2 regions of the Marinomonas phycocola genome follow, and region 2 is predicted to be linked to the other one. Evidence: predicted binding sites of a transcription regulator. Region 2 holds the regulator's gene; the other holds the start of a gene.
What was found. Region 2 encodes PhoB, which activates phosphate uptake and scavenging genes when phosphate is short. Its sites were predicted from a motif close to TGTCATANNNNTGTCANA; they were not measured.

Region 1: ugpB (sn-glycerol-3-phosphate ABC transporter substrate-binding protein UgpB) is a predicted target of PhoB. The motif match lies at 9,263-9,280, and genes of this name have one in related genera.

The regions. Positions count from the first base shown of each region.
Region 1 covers NZ_JBLIXL010000014.1:70,821-82,371, forward strand. Annotated here, with positions in the region: gene ACMUMJ_RS11370 (mannitol dehydrogenase family protein) at 1-877, opposite strand, end outside; gene ACMUMJ_RS11375 (glycine cleavage system transcriptional repressor) at 1,292-1,795, shown strand; gene ACMUMJ_RS11380 (zinc ribbon domain-containing protein YjdM) at 2,032-2,373, shown strand; gene ACMUMJ_RS11385 (HAD family hydrolase) at 2,469-3,278, opposite strand; gene ACMUMJ_RS11390 (DeoR/GlpR family DNA-binding transcription regulator) at 3,293-4,051, opposite strand; gene ACMUMJ_RS11395 (glycerophosphodiester phosphodiesterase family protein) at 4,051-4,782, opposite strand; gene ACMUMJ_RS11400 (sn-glycerol-3-phosphate import ATP-binding protein UgpC) at 4,819-5,880, opposite strand; gene ugpE (sn-glycerol-3-phosphate ABC transporter permease UgpE) at 5,886-6,734, opposite strand; gene ugpA (sn-glycerol-3-phosphate ABC transporter permease UgpA) at 6,780-7,655, opposite strand; gene ugpB (sn-glycerol-3-phosphate ABC transporter substrate-binding protein UgpB) at 7,770-9,068, opposite strand; gene ACMUMJ_RS11420 (Na/Pi cotransporter family protein) at 9,557-11,173, shown strand; gene ACMUMJ_RS11425 (MFS transporter) at 11,338-11,551, shown strand, end outside.
Region 2 covers NZ_JBLIXL010000005.1:68,021-79,571, reverse strand. Annotated here, with positions in the region: gene ACMUMJ_RS05500 (HDOD domain-containing protein) at 77-1,342, shown strand; gene ACMUMJ_RS05495 (chorismate--pyruvate lyase family protein) at 1,397-1,951, shown strand; gene ubiA (4-hydroxybenzoate octaprenyltransferase) at 1,948-2,802, shown strand; gene phoB (phosphate regulon transcriptional regulator PhoB) at 2,887-3,585, shown strand; gene phoR (phosphate regulon sensor histidine kinase PhoR) at 3,589-4,893, shown strand; gene ACMUMJ_RS05475 (response regulator) at 4,920-5,837, opposite strand; gene cysZ (sulfate transporter CysZ) at 5,839-6,612, opposite strand; gene ACMUMJ_RS05465 (ABC transporter substrate-binding protein) at 6,936-8,546, shown strand; gene oppB (oligopeptide ABC transporter permease OppB) at 8,677-9,597, shown strand; gene oppC (oligopeptide ABC transporter permease OppC) at 9,609-10,532, shown strand; gene ACMUMJ_RS05450 (ABC transporter ATP-binding protein) at 10,542-11,531, shown strand; gene oppF (murein tripeptide/oligopeptide ABC transporter ATP binding protein OppF) at 11,531-11,551, shown strand, end outside.

The sequences.
Region 1 (11,551 bases), on a different contig from region 2:
TCATTTCTTCATAAGGCAAAACATCCTCGACCAACATAGCGCCAGATAAATGCCAATTTGGTCGACCATTACAGAATTGGTCTTCAATTACCCACTGTTTGAAGGTTTCGCTAATCAATCCAAAGCAATCTTGAACACCAATTTCTTCTTCTAAATGCTGAAATGTTGAGTCATCCATGGCTGGAACAATGCGATCGACCATGGTGCTCGGAAACGTTACGTTACTCTCTATCCACTCGGCTAATTTCGCATCGATTGATTTTGCGTAATCCAATACTGCGATTTGGGTTTTATGGCCATTTTCTGGAATGTTATCGCAAGACATTACACTAAAAGCGGAGAGAGATTTTTCTTTACGAAGCCGAAGCGCTTCTACAATAATACCAATGGCTGAAACAGGTGTATGAGGTGAGTCTAAGTCCTGTTGAATCAGCGTGTTTTTTCTGTTCAGTCTGCCTTCAGGTGTTAAACAGTAGCCTTTTTCGGTAACGGTAAGAGAGACGATGGCCACCTGCGGTTCGCACAATTTGTCTAAGGCGAATTGAGTGCCTTTATCATGGATGTTCATGGCACCCGTAAACGAACGTACTAATCGTTTGGTTGAGCTGACACTGTCTTTTTCAATTAAGGTCGCAAGATTATCTTGAGCTGCGAAATCGTCTGAAAGTGTTCCTTTCCTAAATAAATTAATGCCATAAATGCCCCAAGGTTCACCTTCTTCATTATTGGCAAGATCGGTATAGACCGCTTGATGGGCTCGATGGAAAGCGCCAAATCCAATGTGAACAATTTTGGTCTGAAGATTGTCTCTTGGGTAGGACGTTTGTTGCAGATTGTTTACGTTGATTGAGTCAAAAATATAGGATGATGAATGCATTTAATTCTCTATTGGTTAACCAATTTAAATTAAACTATATAATACATCAGTCCAAAAAAGAAATATAAAAAACCAATATTTGTTGTTGTCAATGGAATCTTCAATCTTTTAGTGGTGATTTATTCAATGGAAGGCCTATTAAGCATGGAGGCGTAAAAATGATGGCATGCTAATTCTGTCAATCCATAATTCGCTTTTTTGGTTAGCCAGTTTGGTGTTTGTTTATCAGATAGGCATTAAATGGTGAGGCTTAATTAAAAAAATTTTACTGTCGAACTCAATATGTGGAATAGATTACTCGCTTGGCACTCCTATCGAATTTTAGTAATCTAGGTGTCAATTCACGTATGTTCAATCCAGTGTGAAATTAAGTCCTGCTAAATAATTCTAATAATAAATGATGGAGAACGTTTTATGTCACAACATCTAGTTTTAAGCTTTATTGGAGACGACTCTCCCGGTTTGGTTGAGCGCTTATCAGATACGGTTTCTCGTCATCATGGGAATTGGTTAGAAAGTCGTATGGCGCATTTGGCGGATAAATTCGCGGGTATTTTGATTTTGTCCGTTCCAGTGGATCATCAAGAGGCACTGATCAGTGAATTAAGTGATTTTGATAAATTGGGTTTGAATGTCACGGTGGAAGCCGCCAACTCGACTCCAGCCGAAGGAACAAGCTTATCGCTCTCTGTGGTGGGTAATGATAGGCCGGGCATAGTGAAAGAAGTTTCTCAGGTTCTGCATTCTCTTTTGGTGAACGTTAAAGAGTTGAATACATCATGTGAACCTGCGCCGATGAGCTCTGATATGCTTTTTCGAACCGAGATGGTGTTGAGCATACCGAGAAATTTGCCATTGTATGAATTGGAAGCCGCTTTAGAAGACATCAGTAGTGACTTGATAATAGAGCTCACCTGATTCCTCATTTTTGCGCTCCAGCGTGCTAATGCAAGTGTATTCTGCTAGTAACATGGTATGGATTCCCATGGAGACCATTGAAACTAGATCAACTAGAGCATAACGTCTTAAAAGTGCTTGGGTAGGAAACGGGAAAAAGCGAAAGAACGAATTTTTCTCTCGAATGAAAAGCCACAGTGAAAATAAGGGTATAATGGGCCAAATTTTCCCAAGTACGTCATAAGGTAATAAAAAATATGAGCCTCCCTAACTGTCCAAAATGCAATTCAGAGTACGTTTACGAAGATCAATCTATGTTGATTTGTCCTGAATGTGCCCACGAATGGAATCCAAATGAAGAAGTGGTTGATGAAGATGTGCTCATCATCAAAGACGCTAGCGGTAAGCTTTTGCAAGAAGGAGATAAAGTGACCTTGGCAAAAGACCTTAAAGTAAAAGGGTCTTCTCAAGTGCTAAAAATTGGCACCAAAGCCACGATCAAACGTCTTGTTGATGGTGACCACGACATCGACTGTAAAGTAGATGGCGCTGGTGATATGATGTTGAAATCGAAATTCGTGAAAAAAGCGTCTGCTTAATACGGCTTCCTTCCTGTAATTCAGATAAGTAACAACACATGTTATTTGTCTGATTGACAGATCAGCACTTCCTCTTATTGCATCACTTAACAAATCTAGCCATTTTTTTGCAATAACTTATTCGCCAGTTCGGCAAAACCATGGCCACCTGGTTTTTTTGTTAGCCAGTTTGGTTTGTGTTGCATCGAAGAAAGATGCTTGCCGATATTGGCTACTCCTATGCTTAAAGGAAATTTCGCAAACATACTTTCATCATTGGGTGCGTCACCGACATAAATCACTTGCTCTACTATTTGCTGGTGGCTGAGTCCATAATGCTGTGTTAATACGCGTTCCGCCATGGCGAACTTATCGTAATCACCATGCCAAATATTGATATGAATCGAGCTGGCTTTTGCTTGCAGACCACGCTGATGCAGCTTATCTAATAGGGCATCCCTTAGCTCAGGTGATGGAGGGTTTTGATCTTGTGCATAATCAACTGCCACGTCAGTGAGGCGATAGGCTTGATCTTGAGCGAGTTGTAAAGGCGTAAACTCGGGTAAAAGCGCGTTTACCTCTTGGAGCAGTTCTAGCTTTTTGGTGTGCATGTGCTCAACAGAGGTCCAGTAGTGATAATCTAGTTTGCCGCTGGTTTGCTTTTGTAAAAAACACGCACCGCCTTCAGTGATAACACCAGACACAGGCCATAAACGAGCCATTAAATCAGACCAACCAGCGCAGCCCCCAGTCACTGGAATGACTATGTAACCCGCTGCAAGTAACTCGCTGAGTGCTAAGTAGGTTTCCACAGGCAAACTGGATTCCCATGTGAGGGTATCGTCTACGTCAGTTAATATGTATTTTATCGGCTGTAACTGAGTGGCACTTAATTGTTGTAAATCTGCAATCAATGAGTCTGGCATGAATAAATCTATGTCTAATCTATAAGGTTTAGTTGCACATTATGTTGTTGTAACAACTCAGCTTGTTTTTCGGTAACTACATCGGTAACGAATTGATTTATATGGTTAAAGTTTTTTACTCTCGCCATGGCTTTACGCCCCCACTTGTGCTGATCACACACCAATACGGTATTGCGACTTTGATCGATAATAACGCGACTGATCGCTGCTTCTTCAGGGTCGAAATCGAGAATGCCCATTTCTTCGTCCAAGCCACCGCATCCGATGATGCCAAAGTCGAAATAGAACTGACGTAAAAACTCCACCGTGTCCACACCGACTAAGTCTCGATGAGAGTGTCGTAATTTCCCACCTGCGACTCTTACTTGAATGCTTGGAAACGCAAAAAGTATTGCTGCGACGGTCAGATTGTTTGTGAAGACCTGCAAGTCTTTGTGGTTGGCTAACGCTTTTGCTACATACTCAACCGTAGTACCGACGCCTAAAATAAGGGAGGCGCCATCAGGTATTTGAGCGACGAGTGTATCTGCAATTTTTTGTTTGGCATTACCATTCAAATACTGTCTATTATCAAAGGGCAAGTTTTCTGCCGTTGACATTAGAGTGATGCCACCATGCTGACGCCGAATCAGGTGTAACTCAGCCAGATGATTGACATCTTTACGAATGGTTTGCGAGGAAACGTCAAAACGTTCCACAAGCGTTTCAATAGATAAATAATCAACCTGCTGAACCCAGTTAAGTATTTGATTTTGACGTTCACTCAAGCTCATTATTTTATTCCGGTATTAAAAAAGAGACTTGGATCATCGGTAATGACGGCATCCATCCCCCATTTCCAGTGCTCTTGAACCAATTCTGGCTTATTGACGGTGTAGCAAAAAAGTAAGTAACCTGCCTCTTTTATCGCCAACGCCGTTTCCTCTCTGAGTAATGCATAATCACAATTCAAGCTAAAAGCATGAATACTTGATAGCGTTTCAGGCCAGTTATTGGGGATAGCCTTATATATCTGGCTCAAACGTAAGTCACTATCAATATTACGAACAGCGATTAATACGTCGTGATTAAAGCTTGAAATACACAGTTTTGATTTGTCTTGCCAATGTTCAGCCAATTGTGCTAGGACGTCTGGTACGATTTTCATCACATCAGGTTGAGCACATTTAATTTCTAGATTTAATGATAAACCCAGATCTTGGATGTGCTTTAACGCCTCGACTAAAGTAGGAATGGTTTCGTTTGAAAATGCGGGATTAAACTGATTTTCTACCTCTAACGCTTTGAGCTCTGCGACGCTTTTCATTTTAACTGGGCCAGAGCCATTAGTGCAACGATCGAGAGTATCGTCGTGAAAGATCACCAACCCATCGGCCGCTATTGTAACATCTATTTCTACCCATTGTGTTCCCACGTCTGCCGCGGCAGAGATGGACGCTAGGGTGTTTTCGGGGGCTAATTTAGCGGCACCTCGATGTCCCATTACTCTTGTTTCAAATGTCATTTTAGATCCTAGTGTCACAATCAAAGTGCAATCGAGTTATAGCCTTTGTTGCGTCTTTGCATCAAATAAATGCCACTTATTACGCGGCGCTTGTAGATGGATATGGCTGTTTATTTCTGGTTGATGAGGCCCTGATAAGCGCAATACCAGCTCTTCTTTTACCCCTTCAATAGCGCCATAAATAAGTGTTTCTGCACCTAAGGACTCCACCGCTTTTACACGTATTTTAAAATCGGCTTTGTCTTCACTAATGATTAAATGCTCAGGTCGAATTCCCCAAATAACAGGCCCATTAAATTCGTATTCATTGATTAAAGGCATGTCTACGCTGTCGCCTACAGTCAGCGTTTTTTCATTGAGTTGAGCTGCAAATAAGTTCATCGCAGGTGAACCAATAAAAGCCGCCACAAATGGCGTTGCTGGTCGATCGTACAGTTCCAGAGGTGAGCCGATTTGTTCCGCATTACCTTTATTTAATACAACCAACCTGTCCGCAAGTGTCATCGCCTCGACTTGATCATGAGTAACATACAAGGTTGTTGTGCCTAAGCGTCTTTGAAGCTGGCGTATTTCTACGCGCATTTGAACTCTTAGTTTTGCATCCAAGTTAGACAGAGGTTCATCAAATAGGAAGACTTGAGGGTCACGCACCATGGCACGTCCCATTGCTACCCTTTGTCTTTGTCCGCCGGACAATTCCCTAGGTTTACGCTCTAGTAATGGTGATAGATCTAGCATGGTCGCTACATCGTTTACTTTTTGAGTGATGGTGTCTTTATCCACGCCACGGTTTTTAAGCCCATAAGCCATGTTGCCAAAGACGGTCATATGGGGATAAAGCGCATAGCTTTGAAACACCATAGCAATGTCACGATCGGCAGGCTCACGATCATTCATGCGTTCGCCATTGAGGGTTAACTCACCATCTGTAATGGTTTCTAAGCCTGCGACCATGCGCAGTAACGTTGATTTACCACAACCAGATGGGCCTACTAGAACAATAAATTCACCGTCTTTAATTTCCAAATCTACGGCTGGAATGGCATGGAAACCATTTGGGTATTTCTTACCTACTTTATTTAATACGACTGCTGCCATGACGATTATTTCTCCGAATCCACTAAACCTTTAACAAACATTTTTTGCATGCCAATCACGACAGCAACCGGGGGTAACATGGCTAAAATTGTCGTCGTCATAATACTGTTCCACTCAATTGCACCATCCTCGACAGATACCATGCGTTTTATACTCATTACTAACGTGTAATACGCATCGTCCGTGGTAATAAGCAGAGGCCAAAGGTATTGGTTCCAACCATAGATAAACAAGATAACAAAGAGTGCCGCAATATTGGTGCGAGTGAGCGGCAACAAGATGTCAAAGAAAAAACGAACAGGTCCTGCTCCATCCATTCTGGCCGCTTCTACTAACTCCCCTGGTATTGCCATAAAGGCTTGTCTGAAGAGGAACGTTGCGGTTGCACTGGCAATCAAAGGCAATGCTAATCCTGTATAAGAGTTCAGCAAGTTAAGCTTAGCCACTACTTCATAAGTCGGTAAGATGCGAACCTCAACAGGCAGCATTAGGGTCATAAAGATGATCCAGAAGCAAAGTGAGCGCATTGGAAAGCGAAAAAAAACAATGGCATACGCAGAAACTAATGAAATGGCGATCTTACCAAAAGCAATAGACAAGGCCATGATCAAGGAATTTAGCAGCATGCGCCAAACAGGAACATCGACACCATTGCCCGCGGCATTCAACAACACGGTTTGCCATGTTTCTGTGGCGTAGTTACCAAACCATAAAGGGACAGTGCCTTGACCAAATGCTTCCGCAGGGTGAGTGGATGCAACAATGGCGACCCAAATAGGCAGAGCCACAGCAATAACACCCAGTATTAAGACAGCATGGCGAGTAAAGGTTAACCAAGGACGATTTTCTATCATGTTACAAACCGCCTTTATGTAGGGTGATTAAATTAAAGGTTTTCATTAATACTGTACCTTGCGTTCAATAAAGCGGAACTGAACTACAGTCATCAATCCAACGATTATCATAAGAATCACTGACTGAGCTGCCGAGCCTCCTAAATCCAAACCGACAAAACCATCTTCATACACCTTATACACTAAGATTTTAGTACTCTGGCCTGGGCCTCCGGATGTGGTTGCATCGATAACACCAAAGGTTTCAAAGAAGGCATACACAATATTCATAACCAAAAGGAAGAATGCGGTAGGTGATAATAAGGGGAATACAATGTCCCAAAAGCGTCGTAGTGGGCCTGCGCCGTCAATTGCAGCCGCTTCTATTAAAGAGCGTGGAATCGCTTGTAAGCCAGCCAAAAAGAAAAGGAAGTTGTAACTGATTTGCTTCCAAGTAGCGGCAATAACCACAAGAATCATAGCGTCGCTGCCATTGACATAATGGTTCCAATCAACCCCAATGAATTCTAACCATAAGGCGATTGGACCTTGAGCTGGATCAAACAAAATCCACCAAAGTACGCCTGCCAATGCGGGGGCGACGGCATAAGGCCAAATCAATAGCGTTTGATAGACCATTTGACCGCGAATAATTCGATCGGCCATCGTTGCTAGAACGAGTGCAATGACTAAACCACTAACAGCAACGGATAAACTGAAAATGAATGTCACGGCGATTGAATTATAGTAATTCGGGTCTTGTAATAGTTCGATAAAGTTTTCTAAGCCAACAAATTCTCGACTTAATCCAAAAGGGTCTTCTTGGTAGAAAGCTTGCTCTATTGCTTGCCCTGCTGGCCATAAAAAGAAGATCAAGGTCACCAATAGTTGCGGTGCGACCAAGAGCCAAGGTAAGGTTTTATGGGGGAAGGTTACTGTCATGAGTATTCCAGAAATCGTGTTTAAAGCGAGCATTCACCTCACCAGAGCAAGGTGAAGGCATTTACAGAGCGTGAGCCGATAAAATGGCGTTTTTATAGACTAAATGCTTGGTCGCTATTTATTCACTTTTTCAAACTTAGCCAGCATTACATTGCCACGTTCTACTGCGTTATCAAGCGCAGACTGAGCATCGGCATCGCCATTCCAAACAGACTCCAATGCTTCGTCGATGATGCCTCGAATTTGAATGAAGTTACCAAGGCGAAGGCCTTTTGTGTTTTCAGATGGAGTGCCTGTTGTCATTTGCTGAACTGCAATTTCAGTACCTAGGTTCTCCTCATAGAAGCCTTCGCCCTTTGTTTGGCTATATGCTGCTTGAGTAATAGGAAGGTAGCCGCTGAATTGGTGCCAATCCGCTTGAACATCTGCAGAAGATAGGTAGTTTAGGAAAGATGCAACGCCTCTATACTCTTCTGTTTGGTGGCCTTTTAGTACCCATAAAGACGCACCACCAATAATAGTATTGGAAGGTTGCTCTACAGCACTTGCCCAGTAAGGCAATTCTACTACGCCAAACTCAAAAGAGGCGTTTTTCTTAATGCCTGCATAACCCGCGGACGATTCAGTATACATTGCACATTCTTGGCTATAAAACTTAGCTGCCCCATCATTACGACGGCCGGAGTAGCTAAAAATGCCGCTCTTTTGCCATTCGCCCATTGTACTAATGTGTTTAACTTGCAGAGGATTGTTAAATACCAAACGCGTGTCTGTACCACCAAACCCATTTGCTTTTGTTGAAAAAGGTTCGTTATGGCGTGAGCTCATGTTTTCCAAATGAACCCAAGATTGCCACGCTGTAGTGAAACCGCATTTTTCACCTGATGCGAGTAATTTATCGCCAACGATTTGCATTTCTTCCCACGTTTTGGGTGGTGTAACATCCGCTTTAGCCAGCATGGCTTTATTGTAATAAAGTACGGGGGTTGAGCTGTTGAATGGCATGGATAACATATCGCCATTATTGTCTGTGTAATAGCCTGTTACCGCACTTAAATATTTCGAGCCATCGAAGGCTTGTCCCGCATCACGCATTAATTGATGTACAGGGTAGACAGCGCCTTCAGCGGCCATCATGCTGGCTGTGCCCACCTCGAATACTTGCACTAGTTCAGGCTGTTGCTTCGCACGGAACGCCGCAATGGCTGATGTCATAGTTTCAGTATAATTCCCTTTGTAAACCGCCTTAACTTGAAAAGCATCTTGTGATGCATTGTAGTCAGCGACGATCGCGTTTACTTTTTCTCCTAGTGCACCACCCATGGCATGCCACCACTCAACTTCCGTTGCAGCAAAACCAGAACTCGCGATAGATGCGCTTATCAGTAAGGCAGATAATTTACGTTTTTGCATATCAAGGCTCCTCGTATGAGCTTATTTTTTGTAACTCGAGGCGAAATTTAACATTCAAATATGACATTTTTGTTTATTAGATTGGAGTCCGATTGTTTAAAAAATGTTCACTATTTGAATTGCCTTTATGTTTTACCAAATACATATTTCAAATGAAAGTGAAAAATAGAACTTAAACAATAAAATCGAAATATTGTGAGATTTTAATAACAAAATACAATCATTTGAAACTTATTTTGTTTTCAATTGATTAGTTTAAAGTGTGCATGATTGGCTATTTTTAGAAAATTTAACCTTTCTGTAATATTTGGTGTTGATTTTCATTTGAAAGGGTGGAAGTTTAAAAATAGACGTATTTGAAGCCGCGTAAGTGAATGTTTTGAATACTTTTTTACGCGTTCTGTTCTAAAGTTAATAGTAGCTTAAAGAAATATAAGGTAGGGCATCAATGGTTGTTGACGTAAATGACTCTCAATTGGATAAAATAAATGAATGAACTTATACATCTTGCTGGGGCGATTGCTCTGCTACTGTGGTCAATCCGAATGGTCAAAACGGGCTTTGAAAGAGCGTATGAGCGCCGTTTAGAAAATGCGATTCGTGTGATGACGCGTAATCGTCCACAAGCAATGATATTAGGGGTGTCTTCTGCTGCGGCTTTGCAATCAAGCACAGCGGTTGTATTGTTGGCTGCTGGGTTTGTGGCAACAGGAGCATTGGGTGTTGTGCCTGCGTTGTCTTTGGTTGTTGGAGCTGAAATTGGTTCCAGCTTGATGGCGTTGATTTTAAGCTTTGATTTATCGATTTTTTCTCCTTTTTTACTACTTATTGGTTATCTATCGTTTCAAAAAGCCAGCCGCAGAACCTTTAAATACTGGGGGCGGATTTGCATGGGGTTAGGTCTGTTGCTCTTGGCATTGACTCTTATATCGCAAGCGACGGCAGGAATGCGTTCTGGTAATGGTATGGATATTTTACTGAGCATTCTGGGGCATGATGCGGCTCTGACTTTATTTTTAGTGGCGTTATTGACTTGGATAGTGCATTCAAGTTTGGCCGTTATTTTAATCGTCGCGCATTTGGCCAGCTCTGGGTCGATTCCTTTGGACATGTCTATCATGATGGTTCTGGGTGCAAATATGGGTGGGGCGTTACCCGCTCTAAGTTCGGGCTGGGGGCTTAATCAAAAAGGCCGCTTAATTATTTTAGGCAACCTTATTATTCGACTCGGGGCTGTTTGTATTGGTTTGGGCATTTACTGCTTACAAATGGAACAGCTCGTCTCATTAGACGAGCTGAAACTTGACTCTCCTATGGTTTTCCACCTTTTTATCAATACCTTGAATGGCATGATTTTCTTGATAAGTGTGTCGTATTGGGCCAAAGTATTGGAAAACCATTTCCCTGCTCCTGTGGAAAAGGCAGTCAATAAGCCAATTGGCTCTGTGTATTTGTCGCAAGATGATATTGGCCATCCTGTTCGCGCGATGGCCAATGTACGTAATGAAACGCTGCGTATAGCCGACATTGCTTTTCAAATGTTAGAAGGCATTCCTAGCGCCTTTGAAAATTCCAAAAAAATCTCTAAAATTAAACAGTTAGATGATGATATTGACCACATTCACAGAGAGGTTACCTATTATTTATCCTATATTGAAAACTTCAAAACCACTAAAGAGGCTCAGAATAGCTGGCAGGATGCGTTTAATTTTGCAACCAACCTTGAACATGTGGGCGACATAGTTGATTCAAGTCTGATGGTATTAGCGCGTAAAAAGCATAAAGGTGACATTGTTTTTTCTGAAAGCGGACAAGAAGAATTGGAGATGTTGTTTGAAGAGTTGTTTGAAATATTTCGCTTGTCTCAAGCTGTTTATGTTTCGCAAAGCCCTGACTTAGCAAATGAATTGGTGGATGCAAAACACATTTATCGTAATAAGATCATTCTTTGCCGTGAGCAACATACCCAGCGTTTAAGGGAACAGGTTCCCGCTAGTCTCGAATCGTCTCAGATTCATGTTGATATTTTACGTGATTTACAACGTATCTGTTCACTTTTGGTGGCTAACGCTTACCCTATTATTAAGCGAGAGGGCTTTCAATAGGCACGGCACTATAGGTGATTTTTGTAAGTAGTCCTTTGTAGGTGATTCCTTATAGGTTAATAGCCTAATGAATGATAATATCTTCCTCCTTAATAAAGGAAAAGATTTTCGAGTGAGTGGTTATTATTTGTTAACAAAGGAAGATTTACAAAGGTGTATCAAAAATGAGTGTCAGTATTCAGGATGATGTTACATTAGAGGAAAAAACGCAGTGGGTAAGCGTCATTGTTTTATGGTTAATTGGTATTTTTGCGGCCATGCAGTTCGCAAAATTTTCAATTTCTTATGAAGTGCTAATACAAAACTATAAAGTCTCTTCTGCTTCAATCGGCACATTACTGTCTATTGTTGGTATGGTTGGGCTAGTTTTTGGTGTCG
Region 2 (11,551 bases):
CCCCTTTATTTGGGGCTTTTTTTGTGTTTTTTTGTTAAATTAAAACCATTCACACTCCATTTTAAAATGACTTATTATGCAAACACCCGTCTCCAGCAGTATCACAGCTCGAATTGTGCATTTGTGGGACAATGCAAGGACGTTACAGGTTATCTTCTCAGATACTAACATTCTTGATTTTTCTGCCCTGACTCGTATTACTAAACGTCGATTAGAACCCATTACCCATTTTAATAAACTGGGCGACACTCTGACTCGAACCTCCACAATGCTTACGTTTATTGATAAAGGTCTACTGCAAAAAGAAAATATCTCTTTGCGTTATAGCCCGCAGGCTGATTTGTCCGAAATGCCGACCAAAGAATTTGTAAAGCTGTTCTCAAATTTCCCACACTCTTTTGATGATTTTACGATCTTGCCGCATCAGATTCCTCAAATAAGCACAGACTACTTATTAGACGAGTCACGCCTCCAAGAAGCCTTAGGCCGCTTTCAATCTATTCGTTTAAAACAACGCTTAGAAGAAACCTTAGAACTCCCCCCGCTGCCCATCACATCCCAAAAAATCATTCAATTATGTAGCAAGAGAAATGTGGACACCGATGAATTATGTGACGTGATTAGTATAGATCCTAGCCTTACCGCACAAGTTATCAGTTGGGCATCATCACCTTATTATGGTGCACCTGGAAACATTGCATCCGTCGAAGATGCCATTATCAGAGTATTGGGGTTTGATATGGTCATGAACTTAGCTCTAGGACTGTCCATGAAGAGTGTCTTAACCCCCCCTAAAAATGGGCCTCGCCATTATCAAAATTTTTGGTTTAATTCTGCGTTTCGTGCCAGCCTTATGGAAACATTGGTTAAACGCATGCCAGCAGAAAAACGGCCTAGAATAGGTTATGCCTACCTCTCTGGGCTATTGCACAATTTTGGTCATTTGGCCATTGGGCACATTCTGCCTACTCACTTTTCAATTCTTTCACGTCACCTCGAAGGCAATGCACACGTGCCTACTGAATTAATTGAAATGCACTTATTACGTTTTACCAAAGAACAACTCGGCTCATGGCTTTTAAGGCATTGGGGGTTACCCGACGATATTTGCAATGCCATACGTTATGCAAAAGCACCCGACTTAGAAACAACAGAAACAACAGAAACAGTAATGCTGGCATATCTTTTACAATGCAGCCATCACCTTTGCCACCATCAAACCATCACTGCACATCTATCCAAGACCATTGGACTGTCAGAAGAAGAGTGCCTTTGTGCCTATCAAGAAGTACAATCGTCCTCTAACGAATTGCAGGAAATGGTTAGCCTACTACACAATTAAGAATGAGCTGACTGTTTTAACAAGTATCATATTGAACAATAAAGAGAATTCTTGGTGCTAAATTTCAATGCTACCCAACAATTTGATTACCATTGGCAACCATTATCTCAGGCACGTACGGACACAATACCAAGGTATTTAAAACGTTGGTTAAGCGAGCCTGGGTCATTAACCGCACTGTTAGAAAGCGTAGGGAAGCTCTCTGTAGAAGTCATACAGGACACATGGGGGAAACCCACTCAAAGAGAGCGCTGGACACTCGAATTACGCCCAAGAGAAGCCGTCAGAGTGAGAGAAGTCATCTTAAAAGTCGATGGCCTTGCCGTTATTTATGCACGAACCATCATTCCGGCAAAAGCACTTGTTGGACATTGGCGCTATTTAAGCAAGCTCAAGAAACAATCCCTCGGTGGGTATCTTTTTAAAAATAAGGCTCTCATACGAAGCCCTATTGAAATAGCCCTTCTCCCAAAAACGTTTTTTCATCATATCGACGACGATGTTTGGGCCAGACGATCCGTTTTTAAACAATACAATAGAAGGGTTCTGGTTAGTGAAGCCTTCTTACCATCCATCGCTCAATTACCGATAAAAAAGCAAACATCATGACTAAATTAGACGCCTATCTTCAGCTTACACGCTTTAATCGACCTATCGGCTCATTACTGCTTCTGTGGCCAACATTGTGGGGAATTTGGCTTGCAAGTAATGGCAGCCCAGAGTGGAAGGTTGTTATTATTTTTATACTAGGTGTTTTCTTTATGCGTTCCGCAGGGTGTGTCATTAACGACTACGCTGACAGACATATAGACGGATCCGTTGAACGCACTAAAAACCGTCCCATTCCTTCTGGATTGGTTACTGAAAAAGAAGCGCTATTGCTGTTTGCTGTTCTCTGTTTAGCCAGCTTTTTATTGGTTTTAATGACGGACACTCAAACCGTTTTACTGTCTTTTATTGGCCTTGGATTAGCCGCCCTCTACCCCTTTATGAAGCGTTACACATACCTCCCTCAACTGTTTCTTGGATTGGCATTTTCTTGGGCTATTCCAATGGCTTACAGTGCTCAAGGAGGGTCGTTAGGTGATCCAACTTTATGGATGGTTTTTGTAGCAAACGCTTTTTGGACCATTGCTTATGACACCTATTATGCAATGGTTGATCGAGATGATGATTTAAAAATAGGCATCAAATCAACCGCCATTCTATTTGCACAGAATGATTTATTTATTATTTCGTTGCTACAAGGGTTAGCGCTTTCTCTATTGATATGGGTTGGGGTGTTAGAGTCTCTAAATTGGCCGTACTTTGTTAGCCTTGCTGTCGCAGCCCTACTCTTTTCTCTGCAACTAAAGCAAACATGGACACGAGAAAGAAACGCCTGCTTCAAAGCTTTTCTAGATAATAATCGCATTGGGTACTGTGTGTTTATCGGTATTGTCTTAAACTATATTGTATGAACTAAGATACAAATTATGACAGTTTCATCTAATTGTCATATTTGAGCGTTCTAATAGAGCGATTATCATTTGGGAGTAGATTCCGTGGCTGGCAAAACCGTACTAATTATTGATGATGAATCATCGATTCGTGAAATGATTGCTATTGCATTAGAAATGGCTGGATATGATTATTTTGAAGCGGAAAATAGTCAACAAGCTTATGAAATCATTATTGATCATAGACCAGATCTCATTTTATGTGACTGGATGATGCCTGGCGGCAGTGGCATTGAATTAACTCGTAGGCTCAAACGAGACTCTCTAACTTCTGAAATCCCAGTTATTATGCTCACAGCAAAAAGCGAAGAAGACAATAAAATACAAGGATTAGAGATAGGTGCTGACGATTATATAACCAAACCTTTCTCACCACGTGAACTGGTGGCACGTTTAAAAGCCGTATTACGACGGGCCAACCCTCAAGGCATCGATGAACCCATTGAAGTCGATGGTTTGCTCTTAGATCCAATAAGTCAACGTGTTACCATTGGTTCGACTCCTCTAGAAATGGGTCCAACGGAATACCGTTTACTTAAATTTATGATCACTCACCAAGAAAGAGCGTACTCCAGAGCTCAGCTTTTGGATCAAGTTTGGGGAGGCAATGTGTACGTTGAAGAGCGTACTGTTGATGTACATATTCGACGCCTGCGTAAAGCCATTGGTGAAAGCCACGACTACTTAATTCAAACAGTACGCGGTACAGGGTATCGATTTTCAAGTAAACGAACAGTTCAATAAATTATGAAGAAAGTTTGGCAGCACGCTTTTATACGTTGGTCTTTAGGGCTTCTTGTCAGTTTAACTATCGGCTTTTTAACAGGCAGAGTGTTCTTATGTCTGTTTCTATTTGTTCTAATTGTCCTTTGCTCCAACCTGCACCAACTTTATCAGTTTCACAGTTGGATTCGTCGCTCTGGCAAGTCCTTACCGCCAGAAGCTTCTGGTATTTGGGGTGATGTATTTGATGCTGTTCATCGTTTGCAAAAAAAGCAACGGAAATCAAAGAAGCGTATGCGGCGCGCCCTATCTCGTATAGAAAACTCCACTTCGGCTCTCAAAGAAGGCGTCATCATGGCGGATAATTTGGGAAATTTAGAATGGTGGAATGAATCTGCAGGTCAATTTTTAGGCCTAATGAAGCCTGTAGATAGGGGGCAGCCAATTACCAATATTGTGCGTAGCCCTGAATTTTTTCGCTATTTTACTCAAAAACGCTTCTCAGACCCTTTGATTATTAAATCACCAAAATCAAAAGGCATGTACTTAGAAATTCAAACCACATTGTACGATAAAAACGATCACCTTATTTTTATTCGAGACATTACTAACCTACACTTATTAGAAGAAATGCGTAAAGACTTTGTCGCTAATGCGTCTCATGAGCTTAAAACGCCATTAACCGTGATTAAAGGATATTTAGAGACCCTAGACATGTTTAAAGACACCCTTCCTAAAAGCATGCAGAAAGGCGTCGTCAATATGACAGAACAATCGGATCGCATGGAGCAGCTCATTGAAGATCTTCTGCTGTTATCCAGATTGGAAAGTAATGACAAAAGAGAAACCGACCAATGGCATGATGTGCATGAGCTTATCAGAGCCATCGTTAATTCGGTTCAAGTAATAGGAAAAGATCACACTCTACAGATCGACATGCAATCTGATTCGAAATTATACGGCTCTTACAAGGAACTCTACAGTGCGTTTTCAAACCTAGTCGTAAACGCTATCAAATATTCTCCGAATGGCGGCAACATCATCATTACATGGAAGGCGAATTCAAAAGAAGGCGTGTTCTCTGTGCAAGACGAAGGACTAGGTATTGAAGCTAGGCACATATCTCGTTTAACGGAACGTTTTTTCCGAGTGGATAAAGGGAGAGGATCTAATACCGGAGGAACCGGCTTAGGATTAGCGATAGTAAAACACGTACTTTTACATCATGATGCAAAACTGGATATTACCAGTCAAGTGGGTAACGGAAGTACTTTTTCTTGTCACTTTGCTACTGCTCGTATACAACAGCCGCTGATACATTCTACTTAACGAAGCGGCTGTGGTTATACGCAGCACTATAAACTCTTAAACAATGCCTCTATGAATTTTTCTTTGACTTCATCTTGGTCAATCAATCCAAGCGTTACCGTTAAAAACGGTGAGTCATGTTTTTTCTCAGTTGTCGCAACACCTTGTACGTAATAATTCAACCTATTCACCGTGCCAGAAAACTCCAAATCCAATACCGCTTGCCCTAAAACGGCCGGTATAATGTCGTCACTTTTTATGAGGATGGTTGCTTCCGTTTTTGAGAATTGAATCACCATACAGCGAAATTGCTTCCCTTCAAAACGTGACACCGTCGGAATTTTCACGTCTTTCACTGTTGCACTTTTTGCTTTTACCGCTGGTTTAGCAACCGCAGGCTTTGAGGCCGCAACATGATTGGCTTTTGCTCCCGCACCTAACAGAACATCTAAGGAACCAGAAGTATGGCTTGTCATTCCTCCACCGCCTTTTTTAGAGGTGGCCGCACCGCCTGTCATCGCCGATAACGCGTCTGTTGCCGCTGGGTTTCGACTCGCTTGAGAGGTTAAGCCTGCAACTAAATTATGCTTTTTCGCAGCCGCCATCACTTTGTTTATTAGTTGCTCACTGGAAAACGGTTTTCCTAAATAATCGGTAACACCCGATTTTACCGCCTCAACAATGTGGTCTTTATCCCCTCGACTGGTGATCATTATAAAAGGGACGTCCGTTTTTTTATAATTATCCTGCTCTCTACACCACTGTAGCAATTCCACACCGGTCATTTCGGGCATTTCCCAATCACACAGCACCATATCAAAGGTTGCTTTTGACAGCATTTGCTGTGCTTTACGGCCATTCACCGCTTCTTCAAGTTGCGCAGAAGGAAACTGTTTACGCAATGTTCGACGGATCAGGTCTCTCGTAAATGTTGCATCATCTACGACTAATATTTTAATGGCCATTTTATTCTCTTACTCCAAAATTCGAATTGCCTTTAACGGCACTCTCCAATTTAAACGTTCCAACCCAAAGACGGCTTGCCGCCACAACGGCTAATGGCATAACAAATAGATTGACCAACGGGATCATCAATAACGCCATTACGATAAAACCAAATGACCAACATAAAATGGGTTTCTGCCGCAAACTTAAACGCATATTTCGAAAGTTTATTTTATTGTTATCAAACGAGTAGTCTAAATACTGAACAGAAAACATCCATGCAGAAAAGAGCAGCCATAAGACAGGAGCTGCAATATTAACGATAGGGATAAACGACACGATAAAGAGTAAAATAACTCGAGGTAAAAAGTAGGTTAATTTTTGTAATTCTCTCAACACACTGTGGCCGACAAGAGACAAAATCACAGCAAGAGAAACCGTTTCTTGTACCACTTCCCCCGTTAATTTCTCTTCTACTCTTTCCGCTAAAACTCCCATAAAAGGAGCCGCTAATATATTGACACCGATAGAAAAGCTGTAAAAAATCAAGAAAAAACTCATTAGCCCAAATAACACATAAAACAGCCAATCTAAAAAACCCAACCATGCAGGAAGCCAAGACATCATACTGTCTGTCATGTCTGTAAAAAAGCTTAAAGCAAACGTATACAAAACCGCCATAAGCGCAAAATTTGCCAAAAGTGGCGCTAAGACAAACAAGCGTAAGCTAGGGGAAAATAGCAATGGAAGCGCTTGAAAGAAAGCGCTGACCGCTTTAAAAGGATGTAAAATCACATTAAATACCGTTAAAAATTGACCGCGTTAACAATACCACGACTGCCTTATAACAACCAGTTTTCAGCTTTAGACTTACTGAATCAAATCAATAGCTTTGCCTATTCATTACGCACCTTTTTGGAGACCAATGATTAACTAAAAAATACCCTCCTCTCACAGGGTTCTTCCATAAACTCTATCAAGTCATACAGAATTTCGATTGTGTCTCTGTTTTATTTAATTGAATATCGAAAATACGGGATTGAGAGCCACACATTATTCGGCTTCCTGAAGCATTATAAAAATAGTCCATATTCATTACAAAAGGGATCAATAGCATCATGAAAAAAACACTTCTAGCCACCGCATTAATCACAGCGTCATTAGGTGCAATGCAAGTTCAAGCCGCAGACGTTCCTGCTGGCGTAACACTGGCTGACAAGCAAGAGCTTGTTCGTGGTGGCGGTGCCGAGCCTGCAACCCTAGACCCACAAAAAATCGAAGGAACTCCAGGCTCTCATAGGGCCCGAGAGTTATTTGAAGGATTGTATAGCTTAAATGGCGATGGTGATTTAATTCCTGGCGTTGCAAAAAGCTATACGGTCAATGCCGATAACACGGTTTATACTTTCAACCTTCGTCATGATGCGAAATGGTCCAACGGTGATCCAGTAACAGCGCACGATTTTGTTTACGGCTTCACTCGCGCCGTTGACCCAGCAACAGCATCGCCTTATGCATGGTTTATTGAAATCCCTTCCATTGCTAACGCATCCGACATTATCAATGGCAAAACGGCACCCTCAGAACTCGGTGTAAAAGCCATTGATGACTTCACATTTGAAGTGACTTTAGAACGCCCAGTACCGTATTTCGTAAAAATGACCGCTCACCAAACCATGTTCCCAGCACCAAAAGCCGTCATTGAAAAATTCGGTTCAGATTGGATCAAACCGGGCAATATGATTTCTAACGGCGCTTACAAAATGGACGAGTGGGTCGTCAACGAAAAAATGGTGTTCACTCGTAACGAAAACTACTGGAACAACGATAAAACCGTTATCAATCAAGTGACGTTTTTACCGATTGAATCGCCACCGGTTGAGTTGACTCGCTTTCAAGCAGGCGAAATGGACGTCAGTTACGAATTACCAAACGACCACTTTAAACAATTGAAACGTGACATTCCTGATGAAGTGATCATCACGCCTAAATTAGGTACGTATTACTATCAATTCAATACAACTAAAGCACCGTATAATGATCCCCGTGTACGTAAAGCACTGTCTTATGCGATTGACCGTAACATCATCACTAAATTTGTAACGGGGACAGGTGAGTTACCTGCGTACTCCTTCACACCAGAAATTGTAAATGGGTTTGATCCAGCAACACCTGAATACTCGACATGGACACAAAAAGATCGTAACGAAAAAGCCAAAGCCTTATTAGCTGAAGCAGGTTATGACAGCAGTAATCCTCTTGAATTTAACCTTCTATACAATACCAATGAAGATCATAAAAAGATTGCCATCGCCGTGTCTTCAATGTGGAAAAAAACCCTAGGTGTGAAGGTTACGCTAGAAAACCAAGAGTGGAAAACCTACCTAGAAACCAAAAAAGCCCAAAACTTTGATGTCGCTCGTGCCGGTTGGATTGGTGATTACAACGAAGCCTCCACCATGCTGGATTTGCTCACCACCACTCACGGTAATAACGACGGTAAATACAGCAACGCAACCTACGACAAGTTGCTCTCCGAAGCAAAAACCATGAAGGATCCATCTGTTAACTATAACAAGGCCGAAGGTGTTGCCATTGATCAAGACATGGCCGTTGCACCTATCTATCAATACACAATCAAGCGTTTGGTTAAATCATACGTTGGTGGCTACCAACCAAACCCTGAAGACAGCATTTACACACGCGATATGTACATCATTGCTCACTAATGTGTACGTTTTTGTGAAGCCCAGTACGGAGTGCTGGGCTTGTTTTTGTCGTATTTGATCTTGTTGTAATGACACACTACTAGGAACCCCTTGAGTCTTGCTCATGGCTGCCTAGTCAGGTAATAATTTTATGTTAACTTTCATTCTAAAACGCGTTTTGGAAGCCATTCCAACCTTACTTGTTTTAATCACCGTTTCTTTCTTTTTAATGCACTCAGCTCCGGGAAGCCCTTTCTCTAGCGAGCGAAGTTTGCCTCCAGAAGTATTAGCTAACATCAATGCGAAGTACCACTTGGATGAACCCGTTTTAACCCAATACTTTTATTATCTTGGTGGGTTACTACAAGGCGATTTAGGCCCTTCTTTTCGATATAAAGATTTTTCGATCAACGAATTGGTCGCTCAAAGTTTGCCTGTTTCCGCTGAAATTGGTATTTGGTCATTTGCAGTCGCTATTTTTATTGGCGTCAGTTGCGGCGTTTTTGCCGCTCTAAGACAAAATTCATGGCTAGATTACGCCGTTATGTCGTTCGCTAACTTAGGGATTGTGTTGCCAAACTTTGTTCTCGCGCCTTTGTGTATCTTATTTTTCTCAATTTATCTTCAATGGCTACCAGCAGGAGGCTGGAACGGCGGGGCATGGCCTTATCTTGTGATGCCCGTCATTGCGATGTCCACCAGCTACATCGCGCAAATTGCCAGAATCACCCGAGGCAGCATGATTGAAACCATGCATTCAAACTTTATACGTACCGCTCGCGCCAAAGGGTTACCAAAACACAGAATCATTTTACAGCATGCGATGAGGCCCGCCATGTTGCCCGTTGTATCGTACTTAGGCCCAGCCTTTGTCGGCATCATTACCGGCTCAGTCATCGTCGATGTCTATTTTGGAACGGGGGGCATTGGGCAGCATTTTATCAATGGCGCTTTAAACCGCGATTATTCAATGGTAATGGGCGTGACCATTTTAATTGGTACATTAACCATTACGTTTAACGCCGTTGTGGACATTTTGTACGCGATCATTGATCCCAAAATTCGTTATTAAAGGTTTTTACAATGCTAACTACTGATAAAAATAAAGCGGTTGAAACGTTTGCCGAACGCATCGTGGAAATCGAAGGTCGCAGCTTGTGGCAAGACGCTCGTCAACGTTTCTTATCCAACAGAGCAGCCGTTATCAGCTTAATTATATTGGGCTGCATCGCTGCATTTTCTCTTTTAGGTCCATTGTTTAGTCAATGGCATTATGAAGACATTGATTGGGAAGCCCTTTCCGACATCTCTGTTTTAGGACGCCCAGCCATTGAGTCGGGGCACTACTTTGGGACAGACACACTAGGGCGCGATATTTTCGTACGGACAATGCAAGGGGGTCAAATCTCATTATTAGTTGGCATCCTTGGCAGTGCGGTCGCCATCGTAATCGGTACGCTCTATGGGGCGACCTCGGGGTATCTTGGCGGTCGTGTTGACAGTGTCATGATGCGCTTTTTAGAAATACTCAATTCTTTCCCATTTATGTTTTTCGTGATTATTTTGATGACAATTTTTGGTCGACACATCTTTTTAATCTTTGTTGCCATAGGAGCCATTTCTTGGTTAGACATGGCCCGTATTGTTCGCGGACAAACACTAAGTCTAAAAAATAAAGAATACATTGAAGCGGCCCATGCCTGTGGCGTTTCCACTTTCCATATTATTTTACGCCACATTATCCCGAATTTATTAGGCATTGTGGTGGTGTACGCAACACTGTTAGTGCCTAACATGATATTGCTTGAATCCTTTATCAGCTTCCTAGGATTAGGGGTACAAGAACCCATGACCAGCTGGGGCGTGTTGATTTCAGAAGGCGCAAGCACGATGGAATTGGCAGTATGGCAGCTTGCATGGCCACTGACGTTCCTAGTATTAACTCTCTTTTGTTTTAACTTTCTTGGCGACGGTTTACGCGACGCTCTTGACCCTAAAGATCGCTAGGAGATGTTTATGTCCACGATAAATCAAACCCCTTTATTAGATGTAAAAGACCTACGCGTGAACTTTCGTACTCCTGATGGTTTTGTTACGGCAGTAAACGACCTCAACTTCACTTTATCTCAAGGAGAAACGTTAGGTATTGTCGGGGAATCAGGGTCAGGAAAAAGCCAAACCGCCTTCGCCTTAATGGGCTTGCTGGCAAAGAACGGGGTTATTGAAGGCAGTGCAAGCTTCGAAGGCCAGAATATTCTCACCTACACAGAAGATGAACTGAACCGCGTTCGATCTGAAAAAATCTCCATGATTTTTCAAGATCCGATGACGTCGTTGAACCCATACATGAAAGTCGGCAAGCAATTAATGGAAGTGCTCACACTTCATAAGGGCATGTCAAAGCACGATGCCTTTGAAGCATCGGTCAAAATGCTGGATGCAGTCAAAATGCCCGAAGCACGCAAGCGCATGAATATGTACCCTCATGAGTTTTCGGGAGGCATGCGCCAACGTGTCATGATTGCTATGTCATTACTTTGTCAGCCTAAACTCTTGATAGCAGACGAACCAACCACCGCACTGGATGTTACGGTACAAGCGCAAATATTAACCTTATTAAACGAATTAAAAAGCGACTTTAATACCTCCATTATCATGATTACTCACGACCTTGGGGTTGTTGCCGGATTGTGCGATAAAGTCTTGGTGATGTATGCAGGCCGCACCATGGAATACGGCTCTACTGACGACGTATTCTACCGTCCAACTCATCCTTATACTCAAGGATTGTTAAGTGCCATTCCTCGCTTAGATGGCATGGAGGGTGAATTGACAACCATTCCTGGTAACCCACCCAATTTATTGCACTTACCGACAGGTTGTCCTTTCCAAGAGCGTTGCGCACATGCATCAGATCGCTGCTTTGTCGACGCGCCCACATTGACTACACACGATAACAACAGTCAACGCGCATGCCACAAACCAGTGAAGGAGTTAGTAGCCTAATGAATAACGTAATTATGGAA